Regions from separate parts of the Agrobacterium salinitolerans genome, predicted to be linked through region 4. Evidence: riboswitches for the same ligand, from Rfam matches in the RefSeq annotation. Region 4 holds a riboswitch; each other region holds the start of a gene.
The links. A riboswitch is a leader RNA that binds a small molecule or an ion and turns the genes downstream of it on or off. The one in region 4 is predicted to bind cobalamin.

Region 1 (7,186 bases), on a different contig from region 4:
GCGGCAGGTGATCGCCGAAGAGGACGATAATGGTTTCCCGGTCGCGCTTCTTCGCCCAGCGCATCAGTTTCAGCAGCGCTTCATCAGCTTCCGCCACCCCTTGAGAATAGGTGGCGAGCGCCTGCGAGGCCGAGGCGGAGAGGTCGCCTTCGACGCCAATCGTGTTTTTTGCGTAACGGGTCGCCTCATAGGGACCATGTCCCTGAAGGGTGACGGCGAAGAGGAAGAGCGGGTTCTGCGCCTTTTCGGCCGTCGCCATGATCTCGTCCATCAGCGCATCGTCGGAGGCAAAGTTGCCGCGTTTTTCCATGGCCGGCAGCGTCTCTTCGGAGCGGAATTCCTCGAAGCCGAAATTCGCATAGACCTGCTTGCGGTTCCAGAACCATTCCTGGAAGGGATGCATGGCGATGGCGGAATAACCTTCGCCACGGAAGAAGCTGGCGAGCGAGGGCACCGGGCGGCGGATATATTGCTGATAGGGAATGCTGCCATAGGGCAGGAAGGCGTTGGAGAAGCCGGTCAGCGCCTCGAATTCCACATTCGCCGTCATGCCGCCGAACTCCGGGGAAAAGACATTGCCGGACCGTTTGGCGCGGATCGTCGGCATGGGATCGTCGGAGAGCTTCACATTTTCAAGCCGCTTCGGATCCCACAGCGATTCGCTCATCAGCATGATGACATCGGGGTAATCGCCCTTGTTGGCGGCGAAGGCGGCGGGCTTGGATGTCAGGTCGGCGATGGCATTTTCGCCATACCCCTGCGGCGCTGCGACATTGGCCATCGGAATATTGAAGGCGAAGGCCATCAGGAAGCCGTTATGGCGGTAATTTTCCTGCTGATCCCACATCATGGGAATGATGTTGAGGCGATCGCGCACCCAGGAATAATGCGAATAGTCCATAAGCGAGGCAAGACCGGCGAGAAGCGGCAGCGCCAGCGCGAGACCAGCGGCGCGTTCGCGCCAGCTCAGGCCCGGTGAGTGGCGGCGCGCCAGCAGCCAGAGGCCCGTAAGTGCCGCAATCGTGGCAAAGATGCCGAGGGCGACGAGGGCTGCCGTCATCGGCTGAGCCCTCAGCATGGTCGGCAGAAGCTCGAGGATCTGGCGGCCGAATAAGAGGTCGGATGGATAAAGAGGATCGGAGAGATAGGTCTGCTTCTGCGCCGAAATCAGCCCCGTCAGCGCGCAGAGCGGCGCAAGCGCGATCAGCGACAGGTAACGCCTGCCAAGAAGTGCATCCAGTGCCACGAGGAGGGCGAGCACGGCGGCAATGGTGGTCATTCCGGGGCGGGCGGAGGAGGTGAGGAAAGCGCCGACATCGGTGAGCGAGCCCCGCGCGATCCACTCCAGCGCCACAACCAGCACGACGGACGCGACCGTCAGATTGGCAAGCGTATAGGCCGTGCCCGAAAGCTTGGAAAGGCTCCTTGTCCATGCAGGCGAAAAGACGAAACCAGCCTTTTCGGAAGCCGTTGTTTTTGGCGCCGAATGTTTCAAACCCATACTCCGGTATTGCAGGCGGCACGACCGATCCAGGGAGGTGAATCGGGTGTCGCAAAAGTGTCATGTAACTGTCACATAAGCGCGATGAACGCGACATGAACTTTGAAGAGTCTGGCCGGTGCGGCGATAACCTTAGCGTGAAGGCGCGCGGCCGAAGCGTAACGGGCGCCGCCATGCAATTGCCGCGTTGCGGAGCGGCCACGGGCGCGGTATTGAAAAGCCATGAGCGACAGACACGATATAGAGAACCATCTCCGGATTGCCGTCGGGCAGTTCAATCCCACCGTTGGCGACGTGGCGGGCAATCTCGCCAAGGCGCGCGAGGCAAGGGCCGATGCGGCGACGCAGGGCGCCGATCTTCTGCTCCTGACGGAGCTGTTCATATCCGGCTATCCGCCGGAAGACTTGGTGCTGAAGCCGGCTTTCCTGAAAGCCTGCCTGAAAGCGGTGGAAGAGCTGGCGGCGGAGACCGCCGATGGCGGGCCGGGCGTGGTCATCGGCTTTCCGCGACAGGGCGAGACGGGCCGGCACAATTCCGTGGCGCTGCTGGATGGCGGAAAGATCGTCGCGCTGCGCGACAAGATCGACCTGCCGAATTACGGCGAGTTCGACGAGAAGCGGGTTTTCTCTGAAGGGTCGATTTCCGGGCCTTATAATTTCCGTGGCGTGCGGATCGGCATTCCGATCTGCGAGGAAATCTGGAACGACATGGGTGTCTGTGAAACACTCGCCGAAAGCGGGGCGGAAATCCTGCTGGTGCCGAACGGTTCGCCCTATTATCGCGGCAAGCTGGATGTGCGCCATCAGGTGGCGCTGCGGCAGGTTATCGAAAGCGGTCTGCCTCTCGTCTTCGCCAACCAGTTGGGCGGGCAGGACGAACTGGTGTTCGACGGCGCGAGTTTCGCCTTTAATGCCGACAAGACGCTTGCCTTCCAGATGAGCCAGTTCGAGGCCACGCTTGCGGTCACCGACTGGAAGCGTACTGCTGACGGCTGGCGCTGCGAGAGCGGTCCATTCTCGAAAATCCCTGAAGGCGAGGAGGCGGATTACCGCGCCTGCATGCTGGGTTTCCGTGACTACGTCAACAAGAACGGCTTCAAGAGCGTGGTTCTCGGCCTTTCCGGCGGCATCGATTCGGCGATCTGCGCCGCCCTTGCCGTCGATGCGCTGGGCGAGGAGCGGGTGCGCTGCATCATGCTGCCTTACCGTTATACCTCAGAAGAATCGCTGAAGGACGCCGCCGATTGTGCGAAAGCGCTCGGCTGCCGTTATGATATCGTGCCGATCGTCGAGCCGGTTGAGGGTTTCCTGTCGGCGCTTTCCGAACTTTTTGAGGGTACGGAAGAGGGCATTACCGAAGAAAACCTGCAGAGCCGCACACGCGGCACCATTTTGATGGCCGTTTCGAACAAGTTCGGCTCGATGGTGGTAACGACCGGCAACAAGTCGGAAATGTCAGTGGGTTACGCCACGCTTTACGGCGACATGAATGGCGGTTTCAACCCCATCAAGGACCTCTACAAGATGCAGGTCTACGCCATTTCCAGCTGGCGCAATGCCCATGTGCCGCCGGGCGCTCTCGGCCCTTCCGGCGAGGTGATCCCCGCCAATATCCTTTCCAAGGCACCCTCGGCCGAATTGCGCCCCAACCAGACCGACCAGGATTCGCTGCCGCCCTATCCGGTGCTGGATGACATTCTGGAATGCCTTGTGGAGAAGGAAATGTCGGTCGAGGAAATTCTGGCGCGCGGGCATGATATTGCGACCGTGCACCGGGTGGAGCATCTGCTTTACCTCGCCGAATACAAGCGCCGGCAATCGGCCCCGGGTGTGAAGATTACCAAGAAGAATTTTGGGCGTGACCGGCGTTATCCGATTACCAACCGTTTCCGGGATCGGTAGTCGAAGGGGCGATGCGGGTAGGTTCTTCTCCCCGCGGGGGAGAAGGTGGCCCGAAGGGTCGGATGAGGGGGCAACCCCTCCGTATATATTGACGCTCGCCCCCTCATCCCGCTGCCGCGGACTTCTCCCCGGCGGGGAGAAGAAACAAGTGGCATGCGCTCGGTCCAGAATAAGCCTACGTATTTGAACAGACGGCGCGAGGAAAACCCCGCGCCGCCCGATCACTTCAAATAACCTGCCCCACATCGATGCGGTTGCCGTCAGGGTCTTCAAAGACAAAGGCCCGGAGCCCATAATCCTTGTCCTGCAGGCCCTTGATAATGCGCAAGCCCTGGCTCTTGCAGAGCGCATGCAGCGCGTCCACATCGCTCACCATCATATGCGCCACATTGAAGGGTGCCGCTTTGTGGGTGGGCTGCAATGTCAGATGCAGCTCGGCATTGCCCTGTTTGAGGATCATGAAGCCGACGGGGTTGCCGTTTTCGAAGGTCTTTTCGAAACCGAGCACGCCAACGTAAAAATCATGGGCCTTTTCGATGTTTTTGACAGGGAGCATTGCGGCGATCCGGCCGAAGCGGATGCCGTGATCGGCGATGGAATTCATCGCGGAACCTCGGATCTGGGAGAAACGGGGAGGGCCACGGACGGTGCCGGAGCGCTGGCGTTTTTTCCGGTTTGAATTTGCAGGACGGTGCCTGCCGCCCTAGGATCATAATCAAGGCCATGGTGGATGCAAACGGAATGTCTGCGTCACCAAGCGTTTTGAATGAGAACACGGACACGCCCGGGAGGCAGAATGCGCAGCTCCATCGAAATCTTCAACATCCGCACCCGCCAGATGCGGGTGGTGTGGCAGACGCCTGATCTCTTCGAAGCGCCGAACTGGTCGCCGGATGGACACTATCTCCTGCTGAACAGCGAAGGACTGCTGTATCGCCTGTCTCTTGCCGGTGATGTGTCGCCGGAAAAGGTCGATACCGGCTTTGCCACACTCTGCAACAACGACCACGGCATTTCGCCCGACGGTTCGCTCTACGCCATTTCCGACAAGGTGGAATTCGGCAAGAGCGCCATCTATCTGCTGCCTTCGGCGGGCGGCGCGCCGCGGCTGATGACGAAGAACCTGCCTTCCTACTGGCACGGCTGGTCGCCGGATGGGAAAGGTTTTGCCTATTGCGGCATTCGCGATCAGGTTTTCGATATCTATTCCATGGACATAGACAGCGGTGTCGAAACACGTCTCACCCATGGTGAGGGCCGCAATGACGGGCCGGATTATTCGCCCGACGGCGAATGGATTTATTTCAATTCCAGCCGTACCGGGCGCATGCAGATCTGGCGGGTGCGTGTGGACGGCTCCGCCGTCGAGCGCATCACCGACAGCGCTTATGGCGACTGGTTCCCGCATCCGTCTCCGAAGGGCGACAAGGTGGTGTTCGTTTCTTATGACGCCGATGTCTTCGACCATCCGCGCGATCTGGATGTGCGGGTGCGGCTGATGGATATGGATGGCGGCAATGTCGAAACGCTGTTCGACCTGTTCGGCGGGCAGGGCACGATGAACTCGCCCAATTGGTCACCTGATGGCGATGAGTTTGCGTATGTCAGGTATTTCCCGGTGGCATGATGACGGTAAGGTGCAGCAGGCCACATTGCCGCACCACCCGCAGGATACTTGCATTCGCAAGCTTTTTTGCCCATAGCTTCTCCCGTCAGGTGCCCGCCCTTGCGGCGGGAGAATCGGGAATCCGGTGAAAGACCGGAACGTGCCCAACGCTGTGAGGCGGATGCTCTTTTTCTCATGCCACTGAAGTTATTCGGGAAGGCGAAAGGGGCGGATGAAGCCTAGTCAGAAGACCGGCCTGACAGGATAGACCGAACCGCGCGGACGGCGGCAGGTTGCTGAAAAAGCGCGTCGTCGCGGCGGAACCGGTATGGTTTCTGCATCGGCGCGCCCGCATTGTTGGGGATAAACGATGCCGACCGAACCGCCTGGCACCACATCGTCCGAGGTCAATCCATTCGATCACGCGCTTTCGCCCGCCCGCCCGTTTTCCCGGGAGGAGCGCGAGGCGATCTACCGCGCCATCGAGACGCGCCGTGATGTGCGCGACCAGTTCCTGCCGGACCCGCTGCCGGATGATCTCGTCGAGCGCCTTTTGAAGGCGGCGCATTCCGCACCTTCGGTCGGTTTCATGCAGCCATGGAATTTCACCCTCGTCACCGATGGCGCCGTGCGCCAGGCGGCCTTTGTGGCCTTCAGCCGCGCCAATGAGGAGGCGGCGGCGATGTTTACGGGCGAAAAGCAGGCGCTTTATCGCAGCCTGAAGCTTGAGGGCATCCGCAAGGCCCCGCTCAGCATCTGCGTCACCTGCGATCCGACACGCGGCGGCAAGGTGGTGCTGGGCCGCACCCACAATCCGCGCACGGACGTTTATTCCACCGTCTGCGCCATCCAGAACCTCTGGCTTGCCGCCCGTGTCGAAGGCATCGGTGTCGGCTGGGTCAGCATTTTCCATGACAGCGATATTCGCGCCATTCTCGATATACCCGAGCATATCGAAATCGTCGCATGGCTGTGTCTCGGCCGGGTCGACACGCTCTATACCGAGCCGGAACTGGCGGTGAAGGGTTGGCGGCAGCGCGTGCCGCTGGAGGAGCTGGTGTTTCGCAATCGCTGGGGTGGGCGGTAAGGGATGAGATGCGCATAGCGTCGCCTATCGTTTCTTCTCCCCGGATGGGGAGAAGGTGGCCCGAAGGGTCGGATGAGGGGGCCAGCTCTCCGAATATCGCCGACGTCGCCCCCTCATCCCGCTGCCGCGGACTTCTCCCCGGCGGGGAGAAGAAACAAGGGTCGCGCGCTCGCCCCATTACGCGCGCGCAAGAGATTTCACTGCTGCGGCTGAATGCCCTTCAGCGCCGGGTTCTTCAGATCGATCCGGCCTGTCTGGTCCGGCAGGAATTTGGGGCCGATGACGCGCACCCTGGTGTCGTTCGGATCGTAGTCGCGTTCGGGAACGGGCTGCTCAGGCGGTTTTGCGGCCTGTTGCTGTTCGGTGGGGTTCTGCGACTTGTCACTTTGGGATGATGGGATGGTGGTGATGCCGGAATAGGGCTTTTCGGCTTGCGGCCGGGCGGCCTCTTCCTGTTTTTGCATCTCCTCGTGATAGGCGGCCATATTGCAGGCGCAGCCGGGTGCTTTCACTGACGAATTGCGGTAGGCGAAGGCCGTGGGCAAATCCTTGTAGGGTTTGCCGGTTTCAGCGGAAACCATGTCTGATGTTTCCTGATCCGTCATGGAGTGGAAATAGAGTTCGGTCTCCGTCCCCGGACACATTTTCTCGCACTGCTCCGCCTGGGTGCGGAAATCGAGCGGTGAGGCGTTGGAGGCGATGGGGAAAAACGAGCCGTCGCAGGTGCGCACGCAGAGGGTGCGAAGTCCGCCCTCGGCGGCGGCGTTGGGATAGGGCGAAAGCCCCGCTTGTCCCGGCTCGTCGCCATTGTGTCGGAAGGCGTCGGGATAACGCGTCACATCCCGAGGCGGCGGCAATTGCGTTTCCGTTTGCGGTACGGTGTTGCAGCCATTGGCATCGAGGGCGGCGAGGATGCGCTGACGCCTGATGTCGCCGTCGTTGTCACGCGCGGCCGCCATGGCGTCGTCGCGGTCGCGGATGATCGCATCACGCTCGGCTTCAGCTTCCGCCAGCGCATCGCCAATCTCGGCGCAGAGACCGGCATTGGGATTGCCATAGACAATGACGCTGCCGGATGAGCAGCCATAGC
Region 2 (7,186 bases), on a different contig from region 4:
GACAAGACCCTCATGGAACTCGCGGCGATAAAACCGGCCTCGGCGAAGGAAATGGCTGAGATTCCCGGCGTCGGGGACACCAAGCTGGAACGATACGGGCCTGCCTTTCTGGCGGCGATCATGCAGCACGCCGCTGGCGAGTGACCTGAAGATATCCAAATTGATAGCCTATTCATGAAATCACAGAGCGCTGCGAAGGCTCAGCCGGTCGTGTCCTTGAACAGAACGTTCTGATCGATGAGATAACGCGAAAATAGGGGCAAGCTGGCGCCGCCGATTGCCCGCGCCTGGCTACCGACCGCGCCTTCGATGATGTCAGGCACCGTGACGCCCTGCAGATCGTGGTGTTTAAGGGCAAGGCGGGTGGCGGCGACAATCCTTGTTCTGACCCAGTCGGGAAAACCGCCATCGATGATGACGCTTGAAAAATCGATGATGGAGGCTGCGGCAATGACGGCCTGCGCCAGCGCCGCGGCGGTTTTCCTGATCCAGCTTTCCAGCGGCTCGCCGAAATCGATCCACTCGTCCGGGGAAAACCACAGGGGGCGCGGATCGATGCCCTTTTCGCGCAACATGTTTTCCAGAACGAAGATCGACGCGATTTTCAGAAGCTGGACGGTATTGCCATCCTGCCCCTGCACCGGCAGGGGGCCGATGGCGCCGGCCGTTCCCGTCTTTCCGGAAAACAGCGCCGAATTCAAAACGACGCCGCCGCCTATGAAAGAGCCGATGAAGACGTAAAGAAAATCCGGATAGTGCTGGCCTGCACCAAAAACCAGTTCGGCGCCGCAGGCGCTGGTGGCGTCGTTCTGCAGAAAAACCGGATAGCTGACGTTTTCAGCAATTTCCGACCGGATATCGACGCCCCGCCACCGCTCCATTTCAATCTGCGGTGCACCCACTTCCTGCGCCCAGTTCCACAATTCAAATGGAGCGGCGACGCCGACGCCGGCAATTTTCTCCCGCTCCGCAGGGGAAAGCTTCGATTCGAGTTCCGTTATGCCGTCGATCACGAACGGCAATATCCATTCCGGCAGGGGGTAGGGGTAGGTTCTGCGCAGCTTGAGCCTGATCCGGCCGACAAAATCCATCAGCACGAGATCGACGCTGCGTCGGCCGATCTTCACACCGAAAGAAAAAACGGCGTCGGGATTAAGCCGCATCGGCGTCGATGGCTGGCCGACTTTGCCGCGCAGTCTTTCACCGCGAATGAGAAGCCCGTCCTTTTCAAGTGAGCGCATGATAACCGAGACGGTCTGTGCTGAAAGGCCGCAAAGTCTTGATATCTCAGCTTTTGACAGTCCGCCGTGGCGACGAACGAGAGACAGCACGAGCCGCTCATTATAAGCGCGCACGCCGACCTGGTTGGCGCCGCCGCTTATATCCATGGTGGTGGGCGCCGCCGGGGGCGCCGTCTCGACAGATTGTCTCATAATGTCATCCTCCCGCCCGCAATATCCGCCGCGACCGATACAGCAGGCTTTATGGCAATCGTGCTATCGCAACGTTAAACGACGTGGCGATATTCCTCCCTGCCGCATATTAGAATGCCATAGGGAATTAATAATTCAATCGGATTTATTTATTGACAGGCGTTTCCTTTGGTGGTTCCATCTGAGCCAACGGTCGTCGATCTCGGAGGAGACGGGATCGTCGGGTAACCGTCACGGTGCTCAAATATCCATTGGGAGGATCTCATGAAGACCACTGTTTCCGCTCTTCTGGGCGCGCTTGCGCTTGGCGTTTCTTTCGCGTCCGTTGCGTCTGCGGCCGATACCTCGGTTTGCCTCATCACCAAAACCGATACCAATCCCTTTTTCGTCAAGATGAAAGAAGGCGCGACCGCCAAGGCCAAGGAACTTGGCGTGACGCTGAAATCCTATGCCGGGAAGATCGATGGCGATTCCGAAAGCCAAGTGGCCGCCATCGAAACCTGCATTGCCGATGGTGCCAAGGGTATCCTGATTACCGCATCGGATACCAAGGGCATCGTTCCAGCAGTACAGAAGGCGCGTGATGCCGGCCTTCTGGTCATTGCCCTCGATACGCCGCTCGAACCCGTTGATGCTGCCGATTCCACCTTCGCCACCGACAATCTTCTTGCCGGTGAACTGATCGGCAAATGGGCTGCCGGTACGCTTGGCGACAAGGCCAAGGATGCGAAAATCGCCTTCCTCAACCTCACCCCCTCCCAGCCGACAGTGGACGTGCTGCGCAACCAGGGCTTCATGAAGGGCTTTGGCATCGACGTGAAGGACATCAACAAGATCGGCGACGAGGACGATCCGCGCATCGTTGGCCATGACGTCACCAATGGTAACGAAGAAGGCGGCCGCGCTGCGATGGAAAATCTGCTGCAGAAGGATCCGACTATCAATGTCGTCCACACCATCAACGAGCCCGCAGCAGCCGGTGCTTATGAGGCGCTGAAAGCGGTCGGCCGTGAAAAGGATGTTCTGATCGTTTCTGTCGACGGCGGTTGCCCGGGCGTCAAGAACGTGGCGGAAGGCGTGATCGGCGCGACCTCGCAGCAATACCCGCTGCTGATGGCGGCTCTCGGCGTCGAAGCCGTCAAGAAGTTTGCCGACACGGGTGAAAAGCCGAAGCCGACCGAAGGCAAGAACTTCGTCGATACCGGCGTGACGCTGGTGACCGACAAGCCGGTCAAGGGCCTCGATTCGATCGATACGAAGGAAGGTCTCAACAAGTGCTGGGGCTGATGCCTCGCCGTTGAAACCCGCGGGGGCATTTGTGCCCCCGCCCTTGGACCAGAATGAATATCAGGCACGATCCGGGGGATCGGACAAAGGAACAAACGAGCGCGTCGCGCGTCCTGCGGGGATGATAAGGGCCGCTTCACAACACTTTGAAATCTACGCGTCATTCTCTTTGGAGATAGACCCCGGCGTCAGGGCGGGTGCGATAGAGCGATCGGGAGGAAAATCCATGAGCGATCAACCGGTGCGGCCTCAGCCGCATAATGAATTTGAAAAGGTGCTTTCGGGAAGTTCGACGCAGGTCGCCGCTTTCGATACGCACGACAAGAGTGTGCTGGAAAAACTGCAGCACTTTCTCCATTCCAGCCCGGCGGCCGTTCCGCTTATCGTTTTGGTGCTGTCGCTGATAGTTTTCGGTCTGCTTCTCGGCGGCAAGTTTTTCTCGGCCTTCACGCTGACCCTTATTTTGCAGCAGGTCGCCATCGTCGGTATTGTCGGCGCGGCGCAGTCGCTGGTCATCCTAACGGCGGGCATCGATCTGTCGGTTGGCGCGATCATGGTCCTGTCCTCCGTCATCATGGGGCAGTTCACCTTCCGTTACGGCTTGCCGGCGGAATTCGCCATTCTCTGTGGCCTTGCCGTCGGCGCATTTTGCGGTTTCATCAACGGTATTCTGGTGTCGCGCATGCGGCTGCCTCCCTTCATCGTCACGCTCGGCATGTGGCAGATCGTGCTGGCCACCAATTTTCTCTACTCCGCCAACGAAACAATCCGCGCCCAGGACATTGCCCAGCAAGCGCCTATCCTGCAATTTTTCGGTAGCAGCGTCCGCTTCGGCAGTGCGGTCTTCACCTATGGCGTCATCGCCATGGTCCTGCTCGTCGCCCTGCTTTGGTATGTGCTGAATCGCACCGCCTGGGGTCGCCATCTTTATGCGGTGGGTGACGATCCGGATGCCGCCGAACTTGCCGGTGTCAACGTAAAGCGCATGCTGACGACCGTTTACACCCTGTCCGGCCTCATATGCGCCTTTGCCGGCTGGGCCTTGATCGGGCGTATCGGCTCGGTTTCACCGACGGCCGGCCAATTCGCCAATATCGAATCCATCACTGCGGTGGTTATCGGCGGCCTTTCGCTGTTCGGCGGGCGCGGCTCGATTATGGGTATGATTTTCGGTGCGTTGATCGTCGGCGTCTTTTCGCTCGGCCTCCGGCTTATCGGAACAGATCCGCAATGGACCTATCTCTTGATCGGCGTCCTCATCATCATGGCTGTAGCAATCGACCAGTGGATCAGAAAGGTAGCAGGCTGATGGCAAAAGAACCCATTCTCACAGCACGCAGTCTCGTCAAGCGCTATGGTCGTGTGACCGCCCTCGACCATGCCGATTTCGATCTCTATCCCGGAGAAATCCTGGCCGTGATCGGCGACAACGGCGCCGGCAAATCCTCTCTCATCAAGGCGATTTCCGGTGCCGTGACACCCGATGAAGGGGAGATCAGACTGGAAGGCCAGCCCGTCCAGTTCCGCTCGCCAATCGAGGCGCGAAAGGCCGGCATCGAGACGGTCTATCAGAACCTCGCGCTTTCGCCGGCGCTTTCCATAGCCGACAATATGTTTCTCGGGCGGGAAATCCGTAAATCCGGCATTCAGGGCAGTTTGTTCCGGGCGCTGGACCGCCCGGCCATGGAAAAATTCGCCCGCGAGAAACTGTCGGAACTCGGCCTGATGACGATTCAGAACATCAATCAGGCAGTGGAAACCCTTTCCGGCGGTCAGCGTCAGGGTGTGGCGGTGGCGCGTGCGGCAGCCTTTGGCTCCAAGGTCGTCATCCTCGACGAACCGACGGCGGCGCTTGGTGTCAAGGAAAGCCGACGTGTTCTGGAGCTTATCCTCGACGTGCGCTCCCGCGGCCTGCCGATCGTCCTGATCTCGCATAACATGCCGCATGTCTTCGAGGTCGCGGATCGCATCCATATCCACCGGCTAGGCAAGCGCCTGTGCGTCATCAATCCGAAGGACTATTCGATGTCGGATGCCGTCGCCTTCATGACCGGTGCCAAGGAAGCGCCGAAGGAAACGCTTGCCGCATGACGCTGAAGCTTGAAACGATCGCCGAGGATGTTCTTCGGCGGGCAGAAGGTAAATCCCGTTTTATCGTCGCCATTGCCGGTCCCCCTGGGGCCGGCAAATCCACGCTGGCAGATGCGCTTTGTGATGCTTTGCTCGCACGAGGCGAAACGGCCGCCGTCCTGCCCATGGACGGCTTCCATATGGACAATGGCATTCTTGAAGAACGGGGGCTGCTGCCGCGAAAGGGCGCGCCCGAAACATTCGACGTGCGCGGTTTCCTTGATATCGTCTCCGCCGTTCGTAAGGGGGGCAAGGAAGTTCTTGTCCCGGTTTTCGACCGCTCCCGCGAAATCGCCATTGCCTCTGCCCGAGCGATTGCGCCGGACACGCGCCTGATCCTTGCCGAAGGCAATTATCTGCTGCTCAACGAGGCGCCCTGGACGACACTGGCCGGCAGCTTCGATCTCACTATTTTTGTGGGTCCATCCGTCGCGGTGCTTGAAGAGAGACTGCGCAACAGATGGCAGGGTTATGGCCTCGATGCCACTCAAATCCACGCCAAACTGTTCGAAAACGATCTTCCCAACGGAAAAAGGGTGATCGAAAACGCCCGTCCCGCCGATATTCGCATCGATATCTGGGAATAGATTAACGCTTTTCTCTCTTTGAGCAACGGCACGCATGTGCTGTTAAGTCGTTGTTAACCATGTGTTGAATCTTTTTGATCCACAGGGTAGGGCTTTCCTGTGTCTATTCATTGACGCAAAAAAATCCTCATATACTATATGTGGTGTTCGAGGTTCTTCCGATTCGCAAGGATTGGGAGCTAAGACGGGAATTCGGTGCGTGACGCCATCAGGGCGAAGCAAGGCCGAAACTGCCCCCGCAACTGTAAGCGGCGAGCATCGTTCCGATTTGGGTCACTGGAGCTTAGCGCACCGGGAAGACTGGAATAGATGTTGTGACCCGCAAGTCAGGAGACCTGCCTTGAGCGCAAACGTCCACGGGCGGGGTGTCCGGAGGAAGGTGTCTGACGCAAATGATTTGCGTGCGCCCTTTTCTGCCCCCTCCAGAACAAGCTTCGGGGTGAAGTCATGCCAGTGCATTTGTTTGAGTTGCTGCGCTCGTCGGCGTAGAGAGTGATTTTACGCGGCTAAAAGCTGCGCACGCCCACCCTAATGAAAGATCCATCGCCGCCCGATTGCGATTGCAATCGGCAATGTTGAGCCGTGTCCGCAACCGGCTTCGAGAGAGGAAATTATGACCGTCACCGTTTACAGCAAGCCGGCCTGCGTCCAATGCACTGCCACTTACCGCGCCCTCGACCGCATCGGCGTTCCCTATGAGATCATCGATATTTCCGAAGATGCTGACGCGCTCGATCATGTTCGTGGCCTCGGTTACATGCAGGTTCCGGTTGTCGTTGCCGGCGAACGCCATTGGGCGGGTTTCCGGCCGGATATGATCGGCGCAATCAGCTGAGGCGGCAGGGCGATGGGCCTGATCGTCTATTATTCCAGCCGTTCTGAAAACACCCATCGTTTCCTTCTGAAACTGGGACGGCGATTGTTTCGCCTGCCGCTTGGCGTTGAGGAAGATGTTCCCCACGTGTCCGAGCCCTATGTGCTCGTCACCCCCACCTATGGGGGTGGCGGTACAAAAGGGGCCGTGCCGAAACCGGTCATCCGGTTTTTGAACGAGCCCTCCAACCGAAATCTCATTCGCGGCGTCATCGCGGCGGGCAACACGAATTTTGGCGCAGCTTTCGCATCCGCCGGAGATATCGTCTCGCGTAAATGCGCTGTGCCGTTTCTCTATCGTTTCGAGCTTCTCGGCACGGAAGAAGATGTCGCCAACGTCAAACATGGATTGGAACGATTTTGGACACGCTGACCTCAAGCGCGCTGCGCAAGGATGCCAAACAGCCCGTAGCCGCAAGCCAGAAACCGGTTGATGCGGCTCTGGACTACCACGCGCTGAACGCGATGTTGAACCTTTATGACGAGAACGGGAAAATCCAGCTCGACAAGGATCGCCTGGCTGCCCGGCAATATTTTCTCCAGCACGTCAACCAGAACACTGTGTTTTTCCATAATCTCAGGGAAAAGCTCGATTATCTGGTGGCGGAAGGATATTACGAGCAGGAGGTACTGGACCAGTACTCCTTCAATTTCGTTCGCGACCTCTATGACGAAGCCTATGCCCGGAAATTCCGCTTTCCGACATTTCTCGGGGCGTTCAAATATTATACCTCCTACACGCTGAAGACTTTCGACGGAAAACGTTACCTCGAGCGTTACGAGGATCGCGTCTGCATGGTGGCGCTGGCCCTTGCACGCGGTGATGAGCAGCTTGCCCGCAATCTGGTCGATGAGATCATTTCCGGCCGCTTCCAG
Region 3 (7,186 bases), on a different contig from region 4:
GATATCCGCTTCGTCGTGCTTGACGGCAACGAGGTCAGCCTGTTCGCGCCGCCGCCTGGCGATCCGCGACGCGCGCTTGCCGCAGACCGGCTGAAGCGCCTCAACGATGCGGGTGCCATCAATGCGCAGGACTGGAACGCCTCGCTTGGCGACGAGCAGTTCGAATGGCTGCGGGAGGTTTTGCAAAAGGCGGATGCGGCGGGCGAAAAAGTGATCGTTCTCTGCCATTATCCTGTCTATCCGGAAAACGCCCACAACATGTGGGACGCGCCGCGTATCCTTGAGCTTCTCGGCTCCCACCCGTCAGCCGTCGCATGGTTCAACGGCCATAATCACGAGGGCAATTACGGCCTGTTGGGCAATACCCACTTCGTGAATTTCAAGGGCATGGTCGATACGCCTGACCAGAACACCTTCGCCATCGCCGATGTCTTCGGCGACCGCATAGCGATCCGTGGTTTTGGGCGTGAGGAAGACCGCATTTTGGCCCTCTAAACCGGGCCTTGGCTTCTCCAATCGGCAACTGCGTGGGGGAATACGCCGCGCCGCTTGCTTTCAGCCAATTATTCTCATTCAGCCTGCCGTCAGAGTGAGGCCCTAGAGCCGGGGGGTGACCTGCATTGTCACCTCGTCTTAGGCTTCTGTTTTCACGATGGAATTCACCGCAATGTGACTTCTTTTCGCCATCCGGAAAGGGCATCCTCGCGCCGTTCCATCTAGCGCCCGGTGTCCCGGCCGGAATCAAGGAGAGTTGCATGAAACTGAAAACCATCACGGCGGCCATGTTGTTCGGCTGTCTTTGCGCCGGAGCGGTCTACGCTGCCGGCGAAGTCGAAAAACGTGAAGGCATGATGAAGCAGATCGGTGGGGCGATGGGTTCGCTTGCCGCCATCTCCAAGGGTGAAAAGCCCTTTGACGCCGATACCGTCAAGACTGCCGTAACCACCATCGGCGCCAATGCCAAGGCTTTCCCGGACCAGTTCCCCGTGGGCTCAGAGACCGGCAGCGCGGCTGCTCCCGCCATCTGGGAAAACTTCGACGACTTCAAGGCCAAGGCCGCCAAGCTCGGCACGGATGCGGACATGGTTCTCGCCAATCTCCCCACCGATCAGGCCGGCGTCGCCACCGCCATGAAGACGCTCGGCGCCGATTGCGGCGCATGCCACCAGACTTATCGTCTGAAGAAGTAGTCGCAGCACTTTGAAAACGCCGCTTCCCGGCGGCGTTTTCTCAAGGCACGAAAGACATCTGACCGGATCAGGTGAGAATGGGGAGAGGGGCATGTCCTCCATCTGGACGAAACTCGTCGGCGGGGCCGTCGTCGCGGCCATTGCGGGCTACGGCATTTTCGCCTGGGTTACCGCGCCGCAGCGGCAGGCGCCGAGCCATTGGGTGAGCCTGGGCGAACCGGATCTGGCCAATGGCGAAACGCTGTTCTGGGCGGGCGGCTGCGCAAGCTGTCATGCAGCACCCGACGCGAAGGGCGAGGCGCTGTTGACGCTTTCGGGCGGGCAGGCGCTGAAAAGCCCTTTCGGCACCTTTCATGTTCCCAATATTTCCTCTGATCCGCAGCACGGCATCGGCGGCTGGACGCTGGCCGAATTCGGCGATGCGATGACGCGCGGCGTCGGCAGGAACGGCGAACATCTTTACCCGTCCTTTCCCTATGCTTCCTATGCTCGCATGACGCAGAAGGACATCAACGATCTCTTCGGTTATCTGAAGGTTCTGCCCGCCAGCCAGAATGACGCGCCGGATCACGACCTGCCTTTCCCGTTCAACCTGCGCATGGCCTTGGGCGGCTGGAAATTCCTTTATTTCGATCCCGCCGCACCGCCGCGCGTCGAACTCGCCAATGCCAATGCCGAATTGCTGCGCGGCCAATATCTGGTGGAGGGCCCGGGCCATTGCGGCGAATGCCATACGCCCCGCGACGCGCTCGGTGGTTTCCTTGCGGGTAAATGGCTGGCCGGTGGCCCCAACCCGGAAGGCGAGGGCCGCATTCCCGACATCACCCCCGGTTCGCAAAGCATCGGAAGCTGGGCCGAAGCCGATATTGCCAGCTATCTCGAAACCGGCTTCACGCCGGAATTCGACAGCGTCGGCGGCTCCATGGTCAAGGTGCAGCAGAACATGGCGCATCTGACCACCGAAGACCGCGATGCGATCGCCGCCTATCTCAAGGCCATTCCGGCGCGGTAACCCTCAGCCGAGGCGAGGCACGCGGGTCGAAAGCAGGCCTGCCATTGACTCCTGCATCTGCCCGACGGATAACATGTCCGTGATGGTTCCTTCCGGGCGTTCCGGAAGGTGAAAAGGGAACACGATAGGGAGAAATCCTCATTCGTGGCTGCCCCCGCAACTGTGAGCGGAGAGCCTGAAACGAAATGCCACTGGCAAGCCATATCGCCTCCATCAAGGGCGAAGGCGATGCCGGGAAGGTGTTTCAGGTTTTGACCCGTAAGCCAGGAGACCTGCCATCGCGGAAATATCCATGCCGGCGGGGTGTCCGGAAGAGCGGAATTTCAGGGTGGTGGCATCAATGCCTCCCTGTATCAGTCTCGTATCCCCGTGGTGAAGTATATCGCATGCGGTCCTGCGGCTTTGCCGTTCGGCCGCATCTAAAGGCGCGGGGTCGCGCCGGGAGAGGGGTCACCATGTCCACCAACCTGAATACGGCCAATTCAGCCGTTTCCGTAAAAACAGCCAGCGTCGCGCAGTCGCTGACAGCGATCGTGCTTGGCCTGTTCGTCGTCGGTTTTGTCGGCTTTTCCCATGTGGAAGCCGTTCACAATGCCGCGCATGACACGCGTCATGCCAATGCCTTCCCCTGCCATTGAGGGGAAACGGCATGTCGTTTTTTCGCAATATCGTCTTCACCGCCATTCTCGTCGGTATCCTTGGTGGCTTTGCCGTTTCCGCCATGCAGGCTTTTGGCACCACGCCGCTCATCCTTCAGGCGGAAACCTATGAAAGCGCCGGCGAAGCGTCCCACAGCCATGATGCGCCGGCGCCCGGCGCTGCCGTTCCCGCCCATGAGCACAATGACGAGGCCTGGGCTCCCGCCGATGGTTTTGAGCGCACGGCCTATACCGTCGCCGCCAATGTCTTGACCGCCATCGGTTATGCGCTGGTGCTGACCGGCCTCATGTCGCTGCGCGGCACCAATACCGGCTGGCGCGAAGGCCTTCTCTGGGGCGTTGCGGGTTTTGCCGCCGTCATGCTGGCCCCGATGATCGGCCTGCCGCCGGAACTGCCGGGCAGCCCGGCCGCCGCCCTTGAGGTGCGCCAGATCTGGTGGCTCGCCACCGTTGCCGCAACCGCGGGCGGCATTGCACTGATCGCGTTCCGCCGCGAACCGTGGGCAGCTCTGCTCGCGCTGGTGCTGATCGTCGCGCCGCATGTGGTGGGCGCCCCCCTGCCGCCGGAAGGCGAACATGCGCTGGCGCCACTGCCGCTGGAACGTCAGTTCATCGTTGCCGCCACCATCACCAGCTTCGTCTTCTGGGCGTTGCTTGGCACGTTGAGCGCGTTTTTCCTGAAGCGCTTCCAAGAGGCTTGAAACCATGCACGACGCAGCGGAATGGAGTGAGGAGCTCGATGCGCTGCGTTTTGCCGTTCCCGGCCACGGCGCTTTCTGCGCCGTGCACCGCCTTGCCTTCAAGGCCGTCCTCGGGGCAATCCCGGGGCGCGAGGCGGCTCTCTCCTGCTTTCATGAACACCAGGCTGCTTTTATCGCTGCTGCGCTCAGTAAGATAAAACGCTCGAATTTGCCCGCGGGTCGCAGCCTGCATCTGAACAGCCGCGATATTCGCCGTGCGATTGCAGGTGAGGGCGATGCTTCGGCGGCGCGGGTGTGCCGGGTGCTTGATCGATATTGACTTGCTCCATATTCCCACCACCGTCATCCCGGCCTTGAGCCGGGTTCCCGTCAACGCGCGTCTGCGCGGCGGGAAGAGTCTTTTTCAGCCCAAGGACTTAGGCTGGCTGGATTCCGGCTAAAGGTTGGAGTGACGGGGAAGTGGAGGGTTGTGAAGCATTGAGGCGGATGCGCCTCAGCGATGCTCCGCCGCAAAAACCTGAAGTTCCGCCTCGGCTTCCGGACCAAAGAGGCCGAGGCTTTTCAGAATTTCCACCGCGAAACTCACCGGTGCGCTGCCGGGTGCCGTGACGATGCCACCATCGCTGACCGCTTTGGGCTGATCGCGATAATGCGCCTCACCGCGATAGGCCGGATAGGCCTTGTGGGATGCCAGCGAATTGCCGGTATGGGCGATATCGTTCAGAACACCCGTGCCGCCGAGCGCACTTGCCGCCGCGCAGATGCCGGCCACCAGCCGATCCCTGTCGCGAAACCGGTGCACCAGCCCGCCAAGATCGACAGCCGTTCCCTTTTCCCAGCTGAGACCGCCGGGAATGACGAGCGCATCGATGTCAACGGGATCAAGCGCATCATAGGATGTGTCCGGCGTCACCTTCAGCCCGCCCATCGACGTCACCGGCCCACCATCAGGGGTGGCATAGACGATTTCGACGCCGAGATAGCTGCGCGCTGCCGCCGTAAGCAGCGCCGGCTCCCAGTCGGCAAAATCCTGCGCGAGCGCAATGGCGATCCGTGTCATGACCGTCTCCGTGGGCTTTAATCAGGCGATGGACTGCATGTAGCGCATGCCGGTAACCGGCCGCGGCGCGAAATCCATGTTTTCGTAGAAACGATGCGCCGCCACATTGCCGGTCGTGGCGCTGACGGAAAGATAATCGCAGCCGAGCCGCTTGGCGATATCCCGCGCGCGGGAAACCAGATGCTGGCCGGTGCCATGACCGCGATGGCCGTCACGCACGAAGAGATGATGCAGCTCCAGTCCGCGCCGCCCTTCCTGCGCCCTGTAGAGCGGCAGAAGCAGGGCGTAACCGATCAGCGCGCCATCGGCTTCGGCGACGAGACCATGCACCCAGGGCAGGGCGCCGAACAGGTCGCGCTCAAGCTTCGCCGGCGTGATCGCCGCCGCATCGCCATGGTAGGAGGCAAGCAGCGTGATCATCTCATTGAGTTCGGGCAGATCGGTCTTGCGCGCGCCGCGAATGATGACGACGGGCGGTCTTTCCAGTGTCAGGGAGCTATCTTCGGTCATTTTTTCGGTCCTTTGGTCTTATCGGTGCCGTCAGGACGTTTGAAAACAACAAAGCCGCCTGACGGCGGCTTGTTGACAATATGATCTGTCGAGCCGCCCTTAGAGGAAGGCCCAAAAATACGAGCAGGAGATGGGTGCGCGTTCGTTGATCATGGGAAATGCAATGCGCTCGAATCCATATTCTGTCAAGCCCGGTTTTCGGCTCAATGCTCGCCCTCGCACATGCCGTGGTTGGAAAGCGCGCGGATGACGTAGCAATCCTCGATCGAATGGCCGTGGCAATGGGAGACGATGCGTTCCAGCTCGTGTTCCAGCTTCTTCAGGCTGGCAATCTTCTCGCGCACGTCAGCAAGATGTTCGGCGGCGATGCGATCCGCACCCTCGCACGGCATTTCCCGGTGCTGACTGAGCGCGATAAGTTCGCGAATGGCATCAATGTTGAGGCCGAGATCGCGCGCATGGCGGATGAAGGTCAGCCTTTCGAGGTCGGATTTCTCGTAACGGCGCTGGTTTCCCTCCGAACGATCCGCCTCGCGGATGAGGCCCATCTGCTCGTAATAGCGGATCGTCGGCACCTTCACGCCGGTGCGTTTCGATAGTTCACCGATGGACAGCATGGCTTTCTCCATATCTCCAGTCTCTAGAGATATGGCTTTTTCGCGCCCGGTTCAATGGCCTCAAGTGGCGTCGTTGACGCCAAGAGCATGGGCCAGCGCCTTCAGAATCTGCGATTCGAGGCTTGCCATGTCCGGCTGGGCGGAAGCGGCCACGTCAGCATTGGCGCCAGTTGCGGCGGAAGCGCCGCTATCCATGTTCCAGAGAGCAGCGGCCAGGCTGGCGGAGGCACCGGCAAGCGGGGCTACGGCAGTGGCGACATTGCCTGCCACCGAAATGGCGCGATGGGCCGCCCGCGTCAGCTCCTGCAAAGCCTCGGTGGTGGACTGGCTCTCCCGGTTGTGCGCAGGCGCGATGCCGCGGACCGGAGAGGCGAAATTGATGCTGCTGGTTGCTGCGATAGTCGTCATGACTGTGAGTCCCCTAGTTCTGATGGGGCATTTTTAAGGTCCGAAACATTCCCGAAGATTGCGTCATGCACGCCTTGTGCAAAAAGTAGACGAAATATAGTATACCCCCCTATAGTATATGAGGTGCATATGTCCCACACGATCCGCAACAAGGACAAGTTGCTGGCCCGCATCCGGCGTCTGAAAGGGCAGATGGAGGCGGTGGAGCGCGCATTGGACGAGGCCAAGCCCTGCGGTGAGGTGCTGCAATTGCTCGCCTCCGTGCGCGGCGCGCTTTCAGGCCTGACCGGGGAGGTGATGCAGGAGCACCTGCACGAACATGTCGTTCATGCCGAAAATGAAGACGAGAGGGCGCGGGCGGCGGAAGAGCTGGCCCAGGTGCTGAAGACCTACATCCGGTAGGTCGACGCAGGCCAGCAGAACCGAAAAAGCCGGCACAGCTGAGAAGCGCCGGTAGAGTCGAGAGAGGATTGAGCGACATGACGACGACTTCCGAGCCTTTCGCCACGGCGGAGCATCACCATATTTATCTCGGTCAGAATCATGAGCGCAATGAAAGGCGCGTCTGGATGGTCATTGCATTGACCACCGTCATGATGGTGGCGGAGATTGTCGCCGGCCACTGGTTCGGCTCCATGGCGCTGACGGCTGACGGATGGCATATGTCCACCCATGCGGGCGCAATGCTGATTTCGGCGCTCGCTTATCTCTATGCAAGGCGCGAGGCGCGCAATCCGCGCTTCAGCTTCGGCACCGGCAAGTTCGGCGATCTCGCCGGTTTCGCCAGCGCCGTCGTGCTCGCCGTGGTGGCGCTGCTTATCGCGGTTGAAAGTGGCCTGCGCCTCATCAGCCCCGTCGAGATCGATTTCAACCAGGCGATTCTCGTTGCCGTCATCGGACTTGTCGTCAATCTCGTAAGCGCCGTGCTGTTGAAGGATGACCATCACCACGATCATGGCCACGGCCATGGCTCGCATGCCCATCACGGCCATGGCAGCCATGCCCACCACGATCACGGTTCGCATGCGG
Region 4 (7,186 bases):
AAATCTTGCGCACGGTCTCGATGGTCTTCCACACGCCGACGAAACCCGGCTTCATGACGAAGCTGTCGCCCGCCGTATAACGCAGCGGCGCGCCGCCCTCCGGCGTGATTTCGATGACGCCTTCGAGAATATGGCAGAATTCGAAGGTCTCGCCCTTGATGGATCGGGTTTCGCCCGGGGTGGCTTCCCAGATGCCGGTGTGGACGGTGCCGTTGCGGGCTTCGTCCAGCGCCCAGGTCTTGAAGGCCGGGTCGCCGGCGATGAGGCGTTCAGGCAGGGCCTTGGAGGCCTTGGGTTCGAAGGCGGGATTGGTGTCTATGGTCTTGAGAAGCGGCATGGGTGTCCTTTCCTGGAAGGGGTTGGTTAATATCCGCGGTTACGATCAACGAGGCCGAGCGGCTCGAGACCGGACTGGTATCGTTTGATGTTCTCGACAACGGTGTGCGCTGCCGAATGCGGCTGGGTGACGCTGGCGATATGCGGCGTCAGGAGAATTTTCGGATGGGTCCAGAAGGCATGGTTTTCCGGAAGCGGTTCCGGATCGGTGACGTCAATCATCGCGCCCGAAAGCAAGCCCCGATCCAGCGCATCGATAAGGGCGTCGTGGTCGAGCTGTTTGCCGCGCCCGGCATGAACCAGCCCCGCGCCCTCGGGCAGCATCGCCAGACGTTCGCCGTTCAAAAGCCCGGTGGTCTCTTCGGTCAGCGGTAGCAAGCAAACGAGAATATCGCTTGTCGAGAGGATGGTGGCCAATCCGGTTTCCCCATGATGGCAGGTCACGCCGTCGATCTCGCGCGGTGAGCGGCTCCAGCCAGAAAGCGGAAATCCGAAGGGTTTCAGCTGTTCCAGCGCCGCAACGCCCAGCATGCCGAGGCCGAGAACGCCCACCCGGCACTCTTCCGCCTGACGCTGCGGCAGGGCCTTCCAGAGTTGCTGGCGCTGCTGCTTCAAATAAACCGGCAGGTTGCGGTGAAGCGCCAGCACGCCGAGGCTCACATATTCTTGCATCATGCGGATGATGCCGTCATCCACCATGCGCACGACTTTTACATGCGCAGGGACGGCTTCGATGTGGAACTGATCGACGCCAGCACCGATGGAAAACAGGATTTCGAGATTGCGGTAGCGGCCGATATCATCAGGTACAGTCCAGGTGATGAGGTATCGAACCGCATCCGGATCAACGCTGGCTGCATCCATCGAAAAAGGCAGTTCCGGCAGGTCGCGGGCCAGAGCCTGCCGGAAAATCTCGCCGCGCTTCGCGTCGGAATTGAAGAAGAAAGTCATCTGAAATCCGTGGTTCCGAAGGTTTAAACCGTGCAGCGGTTCGCCAGTGTTTCCAGCATTGACTGGCAAGCCGACAGTTCATCGACCGTTATGAATTCGTTCGGCTTGTGGGCGCGGCCGATATCGCCCGGGCCGCAGATGATAGCGTCGATGCCAGTCGCCTGAAAAAGCCCGGCCTCCGTGCCGTAGCTGACGGCGGCGATGCATGGCGCGTCGGTCAATTCTTCCAGAAGCTTCACGAGCGGTGCATTGGCGGCAAGGGACAGCGCCGGATAATCGCTCATCGGCGTCCATTCAATGTCGATGCCCTCGGCGGCAAGCGCTTCGACGCCGTCGCGCACCGGCTGGAGCAGAGCCACCGGCGATACCCCGGCAATTGCCCGCGCTTCCAGTTCGATGGCGCAGAGATCGGGGATGATATTGATCGCCTGTCCGCCTTTCACCGTGCCGATCTGCAGGGAGGAATAGGGCGGCTCGAACGTCGCTTCGAAGGGCCCCTCCGTGAGAGCCCGTGCGGTCTCGACCGCCTTTGCCATGATGCCGGTCATCAGATGAATGGCGTTCACGCCCTGATCCGGCCGTGAGGAATGGCCGGAGCAGCCGCGAATAGTGATGCGTGCGGCGGCCTTGCCCTTGTGGGCGCGCACGGCGCGCAGATTGCTCGGTTCGCCGATGATCGCGCCCGCCGGTTTTGCGCATAGTTCCGGCAATCGGGCGATCATGTGCGGCACGCCGCGACAGCCCGCCTCCTCGTCATAGGAAAAGGCAATATGCACGGGCCGCTTCAACGCCATGCGCGAAAATGCCGGTGCAGCGGCGAGAACCGTGGCAAGAAAACCTTTCATGTCCGTGGTTCCGCGCCCGTAAAGACACTCGCCTTCGGCTCTCAGCGTGAAGGGATCGGAGGACCATTCCGGCTCACCGGTAGGTACCACATCCATATGGCCGGATAGGATGTATCCGGCGACATCCGTCGGGCCGAAGCTCGCGAAGAGATTGACGCGGTCGCCCTCCGGGCCGGCAAGCAGCGATACTTTCGCGCCGTGGCTTTCCAGATAATCGGCGATCCATCCGGCGATATCGCCATTGGCGGTTCCGACGACCGATGGGAAGCCGACAAGACGCTCCAGAATGTCGATTGCGTTCATGGCTGTCTCCGTCGCTTCAACGCCGAAAAGCTTAGAGCGGCCTGCGGCGTTTATCTGCTGAAATAGGGGTGATTTCGGTAGATTGTTGTGTCCTTCCAGCGCTTTCGGAAAATTCCTGCCGGCAAGGCTGGTTATCTTCGGATGTCGTGGGCTGGGTTGCCGGGATCAAGGTTCCGCGCTGGAGGAAATGAGAGCCGTTTGTCATGGAGCTGCTCAAGGTCGATAGTTTCGAGTTACGAACCGTGGATATCGCCGATGTGGAGGCCGATCATCTGCACGCCCTCTCCATGGCTGTCGGGTGGCGATATCACGCGAATGAATGGTGTTTCCTGCGTCAATGTGGCGTCGGTCTTGCCGCGCTTGACGAAATCGACCGCGCTGTCGCAACTGCGATGCTGTTTCGCTATGATGAGGGTTTTGCGACGCTCGGCATGGTCATCGTTTCGCCGCGCCTTCAGGGGCAGGGCGTGGCACCATGGCTGGTGCGGCGGCTTCTGGCGAAATTCCCTGCCGTATCCCTGAGGCTCAACGCCACGGACGAGTCGAGGCGGTTGTTTGCCGGGCTGGGTTTTGCCGGAGAGACGGAAAAAGTACATCTCCTTCGGGGCAAGGTGCGTTGCCTTCCCGAGATGCCGGCGCTCGGAAGGAAACAGAGGATCGAGCCACTTTCGGAGGACCATTTGTCCGCTGTTGCGGATCTGGATGAGACGGCTTTCGGTGTCTCGCGCCGGCGCGTCCTGCAGCGTCTCCTGCGTGAAGACGAGGGTTATGGCCTGTTTGAGGCGGATCGTCTTGAGGCATTTGCATTGCGACGCGCAGCGGGGCGGGGCCATATTGTCGGCCCGGTCGTTGCGGGCGACGAGACGGCGGCCATCGCGCTGGTCAGGCGGCATTTTTCCGATTTGGACGGTCAGCTTGTCCGTCTTGATGCCGTGCGTGACAGCGGTCTTCTGACCGACTTCCTGGCGCAATCCGGGCTGGTGGTGATCGAAACGCTCACCACCATGTCGAAAGGCGCGCCGCAACCGGCAGGCTGCGGTTCCGCAGAGATTTTCGCCCTGGCAGGCCCGTCTTTGTGCTGAGGTGCGGCACTATCGCAATTGACGCCCCGCTTCTTGCCCCTTATGTGAGAAAGCGACGGTTCCTGCAGCCGAAAGGCGAAGGGATTAATAGGGAACATGGTGCGGGCGATCTTTTTCGCCCAATGCCGTGGCTGCCCCCGCAACTGTAAGCGGATTGTCGTTCATCCCCGTGACGCTTCAAGGCGTCATGCCACTGTATTTTTCGGAAATACGGGAAGGCAGATGAGAGACGCAAATCCGTGAGCCAGGAGACCTGCCGTCAAAATATGAACCATCGTTACGGGCGGGGAAGCCCGGAGGAGGATTTTGTAATGTTATTTCATAACATTTCGTTTGCGTCCTATTACCGTTCTCCGTACAAGACGTCCCGCTGTTGCTGCGCGTTCTGACGCCTGCTGCTCTGGAATAAGTTTTACTTTCGACTGGAGAACACATGTTTCATTCTAGACGCCTGCCGGTTCACGCCGGCTTTCTGGCCACCGTGCTTTCGGTTTTGCCTGTGGTCGGCGCCAATGCCGCCGAAACCACCTATCCCCTGACAATCAACAGCTGCGGTCAGGAGATCACCTTCAAGCAGGCGCCCACCCGCACCGTTTCCGTTGGCCAGAGCACGACAGAGGTTCTTTACCTGCTTGGCGTTGCGGACAAGGTCGTCGGCACGGCGCTGTGGATCGGTCCGGTTCTGAAGGGCTACGAGGAGGCCAATGCCAAGGTCGAGCGACTGGCCGATAATGATCCGAGCTTCGAGGCGGTCGTCGGCAAGAAGCCGGACCTTGTCACGACGCAGTTCCAGTGGCAGATCGGTCCCGAGGGTGTTGTCGGAACGCCGGCGCAATTCGCCGAACTCGGTATTCCCGTTTATACCTCGCCTGCCGATTGCGTCGGCAAGGACAATTCCGGCGGTGGTGATGGTGTACGCAACACCGGCTTCACCATGGAGTTGATCTATCAGGAAGTCCGCGACCTCGCCAAAATCTTCGACGTGCAGGACCGCGGTGAAGAGGTCGTCGCCGACCTGAAGAAGCGTGAAGAAGCCGCCCGTGCCAAGATCGCCTCAGCCAATGGCAAGCTTTCCGCCGTCTTCTGGTTCTCGAGCGCCGAGCTGGATATCGATCCCTATGTCGCAGGTCGCAATGGCGCTCCCGGCTACATCATGTCCGCGCTGGGGTTAAAGAACGTCATCGAAAGCGATGAAGAATGGCCGACCGTCGGCTGGGAAACCATCGCCAAATCCAATCCGTCCATCATCGTCGCCGGCAAGATGGACCGCCGCCGTTTCCCCGCCGATGATATTGCCGTCAAGCTGAAGTTCCTCGCCACCGATCCCGTGGCCAGCATCATGCCCGCCGTCAAGGAAGGTCATGTGTTCGAGATGGATGCGCAGGCGATGAACCCGACCATTCGAACCATCGAAGGTATTGAAACGCTGGCCGAGGCGATTTCGGCCGCTGGCCTCGCCAAGTGAACCGTTTCACCACCCATCTTGGTAGGGCGGGGCTGGCATTTGCCGCGCTCGCCCTGCTGCTCGTCGCGCTGATGGCCGGGGCGGCCATCGGCGAGACTGCCATCCCTTTGGATGTTGTAGCAAAGACGATTGCCAACCGCGTTTTCCACGCGGGTTATCCGCTTGAACCGCTGGATGAAGGCATCGTCTGGAGTTACCGCCTCAGCCGCGCCGTTGTTGCCGCCTGCTGCGGGGCGTCGCTGGCGCTCGCCGGAGCAGTGCTGCAATCTCTTTTACGCAATCCGCTTGCCGATCCCTATATTCTCGGCATCTCCGCTGGGGCCTCCACCGGTGCCGTCGCCGTGGCACTTCTGGGCTTCGGCGCGGGCTTTCTGACGATGCCGGCGGGCGCACTCATCGGCGCTTTTGTCGCTTTTTCGCTGGTCAGCCTTCTGGCCGTGCGGGCGGGGCATGGCAACAGTGCCATCATTCTGGCGGGCGTTGCCGGTTCGCAGCTGTTCAACGCCATGACCTCCTTCATCGTCACCAAATCCGCCAATGCCGAACAGGCGCGCGGTATCATGTTCTGGCTGCTCGGCAATCTTTCCGGCGTGCGCTGGCCGGATGTCTGGCTGGCGCTACCGGTCAGCCTTGCGGGCCTTATCGTTTGTCTCTGGTACGCGCGGGCGCTCGATGCCTTCGCCTTCGGCGGTCAGGCCGCAGCCTCGCTCGGCATTCCGGTGCGCTGGGTCTATACCGTGCTGATCTCGGTTTCGGCGATCATGACGGCTGCGATGGTGTCGCTGGTCGGCTCCATCGGCTTCGTGGGCCTCGTCATTCCGCATGCTGCGCGCATCTTCGTCGGCGTTCGCCATGGTATCTTGCTGCCGGTGACAGCGCTGACCGGCGCGGTTTTCATGATCGTCGCGGATATTCTCTCTCGCATCGTCATTCCGGGCCAGGTGCTGCCCATCGGCGTCATCACCGCGCTCGTCGGCGCGCCCGCCTTTGCCTTCATCCTCGGGCAGAAGAGGGGGCGTTCATGAAACTGTCCGCCCACGACCTGCATTTCCATGCCGGCAATATCGACATCGTGCGCGGCGTTTCACTCGATGTCGGTTCCGGTGAGTTTCTCGGTGTCATCGGACCGAACGGTTCCGGCAAAAGCACGCTGCTCTCCATGCTGGCAGGCATTCGCAAGCCGCGCCGGGGTCACGTTACGCTCGGAGATGAACCGCTTGCCTCGCTGGGACGGCGAGACCTTGCTCGCCGGCTCGCCTTCGTTGAGCAGCAGGCTGAAACCACCGAACGCATCACCGCACGACAGGCCGTGGAGCTTGGGCGCACGCCCTACCTCGGGCCGCTTTCCGCCTGGTCGCAGCAGGATGACGCCATCGTTGACGCAGCACTCGCCAATGTGGATATGGCTGATAAGGCGGAGCGCAGCTGGCACCATCTTTCCGGCGGCGAACGGCAGCGCCTGCATATCGCCCGCGCGTTGACGCAGGAGCCGCATATCCTGCTTCTGGACGAGCCGACCAACCATCTCGACATAGGTCACCAGATCGGCCTGCTCGATCTGGTGCGCCGACAGGGCCTGACCGTTGTAGCGGCGCTGCACGACCTCAATCACGCCGCCATGTTCTGTGACCGCGTCGCCATCATGCACCGGGGCGAGATGATCGCGGTCGGTCCGCCGCGCGAGGTGCTGACACCGGCGACAATAGCCGCCGTCTTCGGGGTGGAGTGCGTGGTCACCACGGATGAGGGGGGCTTTTCCCATATTCGTTTTTTGCCGGCCCATGGGCGGGCCGAGCATCCAAGGAAAGTATTGGCACGATGATGACAGTCATTACGTTCGCAAGCTCTGCTGCAAAGGCCAGACGGTTTTGTGCCGCTGCCGCAATTGCCGTTTCGGCCGCAGGGTTTCCCCTTCACGCTTTGGCCGAGACCTTCGAGGTGAAGATGATGAACAGGGGCGAAAAAGGCCCGATGGTGTTCGAGCCCGATTTTCTCGAGATCGCCCCCGGTGACCGCGTGCGCTTCGTGCCGACCCACAAGAGCCACAATGCCGCGACCATTGACGGCATGGTTCCAGAAGGTGTCGAGGGTTTCAAGAGCCGGATCAATGACGAATTTGAGACCGGCTTTGAAAAACCGGGCTTTTACGGCATCAAATGCTCGCCGCATTATGGCATGGGCATGGTCATGCTGATCAAGGTCGG

Region 1: linked by a shared signal. The riboswitch ahead of bluB (5,6-dimethylbenzimidazole synthase) and the one ahead of O9X91_RS09890 (ABC transporter substrate-binding protein) in region 4 are both predicted to bind cobalamin.
Region 2: linked by a shared signal. The riboswitch ahead of nrdH (glutaredoxin-like protein NrdH) and the one ahead of O9X91_RS09890 (ABC transporter substrate-binding protein) in region 4 are both predicted to bind cobalamin.
Region 3: linked by a shared signal. The riboswitch ahead of O9X91_RS21175 (CbtB domain-containing protein) and the one ahead of O9X91_RS09890 (ABC transporter substrate-binding protein) in region 4 are both predicted to bind cobalamin.

The regions. Positions count from the first base shown of each region.
Region 1 is NZ_JAPZLN010000003.1:75,369-82,554, forward strand. It holds gene O9X91_RS12345 (LTA synthase family protein) at 1-1,501, opposite strand, end outside; gene O9X91_RS12350 (NAD+ synthase) at 1,724-3,403, shown strand; gene O9X91_RS12355 (glyoxalase superfamily protein) at 3,630-4,007, opposite strand; gene O9X91_RS12360 (TolB family protein) at 4,200-5,030, shown strand; cobalamin riboswitch at 5,101-5,283, shown strand; gene bluB (5,6-dimethylbenzimidazole synthase) at 5,380-6,096, shown strand; gene O9X91_RS12370 (DUF2865 domain-containing protein) at 6,294-7,186, opposite strand, start outside.
Region 2 is NZ_JAPZLN010000001.1:1,809,353-1,816,538, forward strand. It holds gene recQ (DNA helicase RecQ) at 1-144, shown strand, start outside; gene O9X91_RS08595 (ROK family transcriptional regulator) at 201-1,433, opposite strand; gene O9X91_RS08600 (sugar ABC transporter substrate-binding protein) at 1,698-2,720, shown strand; gene O9X91_RS08605 (ABC transporter permease) at 2,947-4,029, shown strand; gene O9X91_RS08610 (ATP-binding cassette domain-containing protein) at 4,029-4,811, shown strand; gene O9X91_RS08615 (nucleoside triphosphate hydrolase) at 4,808-5,437, shown strand; cobalamin riboswitch at 5,571-5,794, shown strand; gene nrdH (glutaredoxin-like protein NrdH) at 6,051-6,272, shown strand; gene nrdI (class Ib ribonucleoside-diphosphate reductase assembly flavoprotein NrdI) at 6,285-6,683, shown strand; gene nrdE (class 1b ribonucleoside-diphosphate reductase subunit alpha) at 6,671-7,186, shown strand, end outside.
Region 3 is NZ_JAPZLN010000007.1:61,102-68,287, forward strand. It holds gene O9X91_RS21160 (metallophosphoesterase) at 1-495, shown strand, start outside; gene O9X91_RS21165 (c-type cytochrome) at 756-1,190, shown strand; gene O9X91_RS21170 (cytochrome c) at 1,282-2,202, shown strand; cobalamin riboswitch at 2,269-2,496, shown strand; gene O9X91_RS21175 (CbtB domain-containing protein) at 2,658-2,840, shown strand; gene O9X91_RS21180 (CbtA family protein) at 2,852-3,562, shown strand; gene O9X91_RS21185 (hypothetical protein) at 3,567-3,881, shown strand; gene O9X91_RS21190 (type 1 glutamine amidotransferase family protein) at 4,056-4,622, opposite strand; gene O9X91_RS21195 (GNAT family N-acetyltransferase) at 4,644-5,132, opposite strand; gene O9X91_RS21200 (MerR family transcriptional regulator) at 5,336-5,749, opposite strand; gene O9X91_RS21205 (hypothetical protein) at 5,810-6,157, opposite strand; gene dmeR (Ni(II)/Co(II)-sensing transcriptional repressor DmeR) at 6,287-6,559, shown strand; gene dmeF (CDF family Co(II)/Ni(II) efflux transporter DmeF) at 6,637-7,186, shown strand, end outside.
Region 4 is NZ_JAPZLN010000002.1:231,468-238,653, forward strand. It holds gene O9X91_RS09870 (cupin domain-containing protein) at 1-337, opposite strand, end outside; gene O9X91_RS09875 (2-hydroxyacid dehydrogenase) at 364-1,287, opposite strand; gene argE (acetylornithine deacetylase) at 1,311-2,435, opposite strand; gene O9X91_RS09885 (GNAT family N-acetyltransferase) at 2,639-3,517, shown strand; cobalamin riboswitch at 3,557-3,792, shown strand; gene O9X91_RS09890 (ABC transporter substrate-binding protein) at 3,951-4,982, shown strand; gene O9X91_RS09895 (FecCD family ABC transporter permease) at 5,054-6,007, shown strand; gene O9X91_RS09900 (ABC transporter ATP-binding protein) at 6,004-6,804, shown strand; gene O9X91_RS09905 (pseudoazurin) at 6,801-7,186, shown strand, end outside.